One region of the Rhodococcus sp. NPDC019050 genome, then DNA from elsewhere that is predicted to be linked to it. Evidence: riboswitches for the same ligand, from Rfam matches in the RefSeq annotation. Region 1 holds a riboswitch; the other holds the start of a gene.
The links. Region 1 has a riboswitch for cyclic di-AMP ahead of AC0B44_RS02315 (transglycosylase family protein). Riboswitches for the same ligand answer to the same signal wherever they lie in the genome.

Region 1 (3,400 bases):
GCCCCGTGGGCACGCGTGGATTGCACAACAACTGGACATGCACAACGCGCCCCGACTCGGTTGGAGCGGGACGCGTAGACGATTCCCAGTGTACCCCGAGTCATTTGCCCGGTTCCTTTTGCAGAGGACTACCGTGGACGGCGTGGGTAATTCTTCCTCCGCTTCCTCCAAAGCTCCCGGCAACGGCCTCCTCAAGGCCGCCGTTGCGTGTTTCGTCGTCGGTGTCGTCGCGGTCGTGGCCATCTTCCTGGTCCCCGCGCTGACGGACGGGACGCCCGGTCTGCTGCTGTATCTGCTCACGCTCGCGTGGCCGCTCGGATTCGCCCTGGCTGTCGCATTCGCCCTGAAGTCGGGCCGCCGCGCCCGGGACGGTAGGAATACATGAGGGTCCTGCTCAACATCATCTGGCTGGTCTTCGGTGGCTTGTGGCTCGCGCTCGGCTACTTTCTGGCCGGCGTGATCTGCTGCATCCTCATCATCACGATCCCGTTCGGGATCGCGTCGTTCCGGATCGGTGTCTATGCGCTGTGGCCGTTCGGCAAAACGACCGTCGAGAAGCCCGGTGCGGGCGCCGCGTCGCTGATCGGGAACGTCATCTGGATTCTGGTGGCGGGTATCTGGCTGGCGCTCGCCCACATCACCACCGCGATCGCCATGGCGATCACGATCATCGGCATTCCTCTGGCAATCGCCAACCTGAAGATGGTCCCGATCTCTCTGATGCCCCTCGGCCGGGAAATCGTTTCGGTGGACGCACGTCCCCAGTACCTGTGACCTTAGTCACATCACGGCGCAGTAACAAACCGGCCTCGATAGAGGATTGAGTCATAACGCACGCGACTACCTGCGCCTTCGCATGCCTCCCGCCCCTGATACCCGGAGTCCCGGCCGAATAGTCGCGCGTTATCAAATGGTGACACTCGACCGTCGAACCGTTACGGTCATGACCGGTCGAACCGCCTGGTTCGGCCGGTCCGAATCCGCCGCGCCAAATTCCTGTCCCGCGGATTCGGAGGTCCCGACGAAAGATCCACGGGGACAGGAAACGGGGGACCCAACCGGTCTCCCAGGGAATCGCCCGGTTCGCCGAACGATTTCCAGGAGGCCCGGACCGACGCCAGCGCCGGTCCTAGGGGTGAAGCCGTACCGCTCCCAGGAGCATGCGATCCGTCACCGACGGAACGCGACGGCCGGGCTACCTCTTCAGCCCGAACCCGACAGCTGACCTCGTAGGTGCGTACGGAGAGGAAATCCCGATCATGAGCGGACGCCATCGCAAGCCCTCCAACACCGGTCGTACCGTCGCGAAGTTCGCGCTGACCGGCGCAGTCCTCGGTGTCACCGGCGTCGCCTTCGGCGGCACCGCTGCGGCAGCACCCGATTCGGACTGGGACCGCCTCGCACAGTGCGAGTCCGGCGGCAACTGGGCCATCAACACCGGCAATGGCTACCACGGTGGCCTGCAGTTCTCCCCCAGCACCTGGAACGCGTACGGCGGCAACGAATACGCCCCCACCGCAGAGCAGGCCAGCCGCGAGCAGCAGATCGCTGTTGCCGAGCGCGTCCTCGCCGGCCAGGGATGGGGCGCATGGCCGTCCTGCTCCTCGAGCCTGGGCCTGTCCAGCGCCGCTACCCAGCGCGCTGTCGACGCGACCCCGAGCACGCCGTCCACGCCCGCTGCCCCGAGCGTCAGCAACGCGGTGCCGCAGCTTCCCGAGACCGCCGCACTGCCCCCCGAGGCCCAGAACATCATCGCCGGCTTCGAGCAGGGCGTCGAAGCCCTCCAGGATGCCGGCATCCAGCTCGATCCGAGCGTCCTCGACGCCGTCCGCGCCGTTCTTCCTCAGTAGTTCTTCACGGCACAGCAAAGAGCCCCGCACCGATGCCGGTGCGGGGCTCTTTGCTGTGCCGTGAAGGTGAACGAAGCGTCCACCGTCGATACGCCCGGCCCCTTCCGGGGCCGGGCACGACGAAGAATCAGCGGTTGATGACCGTGCGGGGATGCGTGTAGGGCAGGTCCTCGACCGGCAGAGGGAAGTGCATGTCCTCGCCGTAGGGCGAGAGCGGGCCGGTGCGCGTGGAGGACAGTTCGGTGACCGCATGGTCTCCGTCCGCCAGCTCCGGCCATCCGCGGTCGACGTACTGTTTCTTCGAAGAGGTAGCCATGCCGCCCATTTTGGCAGGTGAGTTCGTGGTGGGCCACCTCAGGTCTCTAATCTGAAACGGATGACCTCGACCACCCCCGCGCCCGACACCGCACCGGACTCCCTCGCCCTCTGGTTGTCGGGCCGACGCGACACCGAACTGGCCGCTGCCCTGCACGCGCGGCCCGACCTCGTCGTCCCGCCACCTGCGACGATGGCCGTCCTGGCGAGCCGCGCGCAGCAACGCGCGTCGGTCTTCCGGGCCGCCGACGACCTGACCACCGCAGACTTCGGCATCATCGCCGCGCTCGCCGGTCTCGGCGCGGTCGACGCGGCCGTGTCCCGCACCGACCTGCTCGAGGTGCTCGACGGACGCATCCCCGTCAAGGCGACCGACCGGATCCTGGGCAAGCTCCGTGGGCTGTTGCTCGTGTGGGGACCCGCCGAAAGCCTTCGGCTCGTCCCCGCCGCGGTGGACACCGTTCCGTGGCGGATCGGACGCACCGGCGACGTCGACCTGCCGTCGCGGGAAGAACTCGAGGCCATGCTCGACGAACTGGAGCCCGCACAGCGCGGGATCCTCGACACTCTGGCCCGCACTTCGCCGGTGGGGCGCACCCGTGATGCTGCTCCGGGCACCCCCGAGGACAGGCCCGTCCAGAAGCTTCTCGCTGCGGGACTACTCATCCGCATCGACGACGAGACCGTGGAACTGCCCCACCGCGTGGGTCAGGCGATCCGCGGGGACGCGCCGTTCGATCCCGGGTCGCTGACCGCACCCCGCGCGCCCAAGGCCGTGCGCGCCCTCGCGGACGTCAACGCCACCGCTGCCGGTGCCGCGCTCGAACTCCTCCGTCATTGTGAGGATCTGCTCTCGGCCCTGGGCGACCAACCCGCGCCCGTCCTCAAGGCCGGAGGGCTGGGAGTGCGGGAACTCCACCGCCTGGCGAAGACGGTCGGTATCGAAGATCAACATGCCGCGCTGCTCGTCGAGGTGCTCTCGGCCGCCGGGCTTCTCGCCCGCGGAATCCCCGACCCGCCTCCCCCCGGGGACATCGACGACCACTGGGCTCCCACCACCTCGGCCGACGCGTGGCTCACCGCCCCCACCGCGCACCGCTGGGCGGTTCTGGCGGGGGCGTGGCTGGGCATGGCCCGTCGGCCGTGGATGGCCGGCCGGCGCGACCAGAGCGACAAGCCGATAGCCGCGCTGTCCGACGAAGTGAAGTCCACGACCGCCGTCCGCGACCGGCGAC
Region 2 (3,400 bases), on a different contig from region 1:
GAACGGGAAGCTTGCCATCGACTGCACCTTGACGGGCACACCGAAGGTGGAGGCGTGCACGATGTTGCCGTCGCCCGCGTACAGGCCCACATGGGAGGCGTCGTCGTAGAAGATCACCACGTCGCCGGGCTGAAGGTTGTCGCGCGAGACGGGGATGCCGCCCTGTGCCTGGGCCTGACTCGAGCGCGGCAGGGTCTTGCCCACCTGCTTGTAGGCCCAGACGACGAGACCCGAGCAGTCGAACTGGTTCGGTCCGGTCGCACCCCACACGTACGGGTCACCGATCCGGGTCAGGGCGGCGCGCAACGCTCCCCCGCCGGTGCCCGGAACGAGGTGCTGAAGGATCTTGTCGGCGTCGAGGCCGGGAGGGAAGGGAGTGCCCGCGAGGATTGCCTTCTCCTCGTCGCTCAGCGCGTCGAACGCGTCGAGAACGCCGGCGATCTCGCTTTCGAGTTCCGACTTCCGCCGCTGCAGATCGTCGCGGAGGGCCTGTGCCTCTTCGGCCGCGCGCGCGGCGGCGTCCGCCGAGCGCTGCGAGGCGGCTGCGACTTCGGCGGCTGCGGCAGTCGCGACCTTGAATCCCTCGACGTCGCGTGCGGTCTGCGCACCCAGCACGTCGAGCAGCACCATCTGGTCGAGCATCTGCTGCGGTGAATCGCTGACCATGAGGGCGAAGAGACGGTTGGTGCGGGCGCCCCGGTAGTTCGCCTGCGCGAGTTTGTCGACGGTCGGCTTGAACCGCGCGACCTCGGCCCTCGCCAGATCGAGCGCGGAGCGATCCTCGGCGGCGACCGTCTCGGTGGCCTGCTGGTCGGCGATCTTCGCCTCCAGGTCGAGCCCGGCATTGTGGAGCGCCTCGGTGGTCTGTTCGGACCGGCGTGACAGGTCCGCGAGATGTTCGAGCTTCGCCGTGGGGCTGTCGCCCGCCGGGTCGGCTCCTGCGGGTGGGATGGAGATGGCGAGCGCGATCAGGACCGCTACCGCCAAAAATGCACGAACTGACTGCTTCGTCCTACCGGAAACCACGAAGGCGCATCCTTTCGAAAGGTCTCGACGAGGTTACGGAACGGCATACGTTTGTGTCTACCCGGTGGTAACGGACAGGAAGACCGACGTGAGGGTGGGTCCGGCCGGAGCCGGACCCACCCTCACGAGCTGTCGAACCTGCGATCAGAAGCGGCGTGCGCCGTCGACCGGCATCGAGTCGAGCGGTGCGATCTTCACCGGCTGGCTCGAGGTGGAGGCATGGACGATGTTGCCGCCACCGATGTAGATACCGGTGTGGCTGCCGCCGTAGAACGACACGACGTCGCCCGGCTGCAGAGCGTTGAGGCTCACGGCCTGGCCGGCGACGGCCTGGTCGTAGCTGGTGCGGGGAACGTTCAGTCCGGCCTGCTGGTAGGCCCACTGCACGAGACCGGAGCAGTCGAACGAGCTCGGGCCGGCTGCACCGTAGACGTAGGGCGAGCCGATCTTGCTCTGGGCGGCATCGGCCGCACGCTGGCCGACCGAGGTGAACGGGGCGTTGTACGCCGCCGGTGCGGGGGCAGCGCCCGGCTGCTGGGGGATGAGGTTGGCGACCTCGGGCGGCAGGGTCACGCCGGCGGGCAGGTCGAAGGAACCGACGCCGGGGATGTTCACGGTGTCTGCCGCGGCGGGGCCGGCGGAGACGGTCACTGCGCCGAGCGCGATGGCTCCGGCGACGAGCGCGCGCCGAACGGTGCGCTTGTTGTTCTGCGAAACCACGAGGGGGGTGCTCCATTCTTCCGTTCACCCGCCGACCGAGTTAGCTGACGGGTTCGGGCCGGAAGTCAGCCCTACCCTTCGCCGCGAGCGGCGGAAGGGATTCACCCCAGATACTTAGTGGGTCCCCGGCTCGGATACTCCGTACTGGAGCGTCCGATTAGGCGGTTACCGAGCGGCTCCGACACCGGGGGTGGGCCGGAAAACTCTCCGCTTGGTCTCGAGAAGATTACGAAACGGCAACGGAGAAGTCGAGCGCTCCCAGGCTATTTTGTCCGATTCGCTCGTTTTGCGGCCTAATTCGTCGAATTTGATCAAGTTCGGTAACGGCTACATAACGAGGAGTTTGCTTTTGCTCCGAGCCCAGCTCGCGGGTTCGCCGGCGCACCCCACACCCGCCGCGCCTCCGCCGACGCCTTCGCTGGTCGTCGGCTTTTCCGGGCCCTCACCGCACCCGAATGCCACGCCTGCCCAGCGCACCGCCGACCGGCAGGCCTACCGGTATGTTTCGGTGCCCCCGGCCGACTCGGATCCCAAACCGGAAACACCGTGTGACGCTCGTCTCGATCGCCCAACGCCATCTGCCACCTCCGCGTTTTCCCAGGTGAGCTCCGGACCGGACTCGGTGCGGTCGCAGCACCGTTCGGATCCGTCGCCAGCTCTGTCGGTGCCGATTCCTAGGCTCACGCGCATGACGTCGCCGCCACGATTCACCGAATCCGGGCCCGGAGTGCAGCTCGGTTTCGACGAATTGGACACCCCCCTCCGAGACACCACGTTCGTCGTCGTCGACCTGGAAACCACGGGCGGCAGGGCAGGTGACGACGCGATCACGGAGATCGGCGCGGTCAAGATCCGCGGCGGTGAAGTGCTGGGCGAGTTCGCGACCCTGATCGATCCCGGACGAGCGATTCCGCCGCACATCGTGCAGCTCACCGGCATCACGACCGCGATGGTGTACGCCGCACCGAAGATCGAGGAAGTCCTGCCGGCGTTCCTCGAGTTCGCCGCAGGATCGGTGCTCGTCGCCCACAACGCCGGGTTCGACGTCGGATTCCTCAAGGCCGCAACCGCGCGCTGCGGCGTGGCGTGGCCGCGCTTCCCGGTGGTGTGCACCGTCAAACTGGCCCGTCGCGTCCTGGGCCGCGACGAAGCACCCTCGGTGAAGCTGTCGGCGCTCGCGCAACTCTTCCGCGTCTCGACGCAGCCCACCCACCGCGCACTCGACGACGCCCGCGCCACCGTGGACGTCCTGCACGCGCTCATCGAGCGCGTCGGCAATCTCGGCGTCCACAGTCTCACCGAACTCCGCGACTACATCCCCGCCGTCACCAGCGAACAGCGGGCCAAGCGCACGCTGGCGGCGCATCTCCCCCGACGGCCAGGCGTCTATATATTTCGAGGACCGTCCGACGAGGTGCTCTACGTCGGCACCGCCGTCGACCTCCACCGTCGGGTCCGCTCCTATTTCACCGGGTCGGAAACCCGCCCGCGACTGCGCGAAATGGTCGCGGTCACCACTCGTATCGACCACGTCGAGTGTGCCCACGGCCTCGAAGCCGGGGTTCGCGAACTCCGGCTACTGGCCGCGCACGCGCCGCCCTACAACCGGCGTTCGAAATATCCGATGCGCGGCTGGTGGATCGTGCTCACCGAA

Region 2: another riboswitch for cyclic di-AMP. It lies ahead of AC0B44_RS18975 (C40 family peptidase); the one in region 1 lies ahead of AC0B44_RS02315 (transglycosylase family protein).

Annotation. Positions count from the first base shown of each region.
Region 1 covers NZ_JBVOON010000001.1:478,563-481,962, forward strand. Annotated here, with positions in the region: gene AC0B44_RS02305 (hypothetical protein) at 143-385, shown strand; gene AC0B44_RS02310 (YccF domain-containing protein) at 382-774, shown strand; cyclic di-AMP (ydaO/yuaA leader) riboswitch at 1,022-1,252, shown strand; gene AC0B44_RS02315 (transglycosylase family protein) at 1,260-1,850, shown strand; gene AC0B44_RS02320 (hypothetical protein) at 1,978-2,166, opposite strand; gene AC0B44_RS02325 (helicase-associated domain-containing protein) at 2,227-3,400, shown strand, end outside.
Region 2 covers NZ_JBVOON010000021.1:73,689-77,088, forward strand. Annotated here, with positions in the region: gene AC0B44_RS18970 (C40 family peptidase) at 1-1,026, opposite strand, end outside; gene AC0B44_RS18975 (C40 family peptidase) at 1,171-1,746, opposite strand; cyclic di-AMP (ydaO/yuaA leader) riboswitch at 1,760-1,920, opposite strand; gene AC0B44_RS18980 (DEDD exonuclease domain-containing protein) at 2,435-3,400, shown strand, end outside.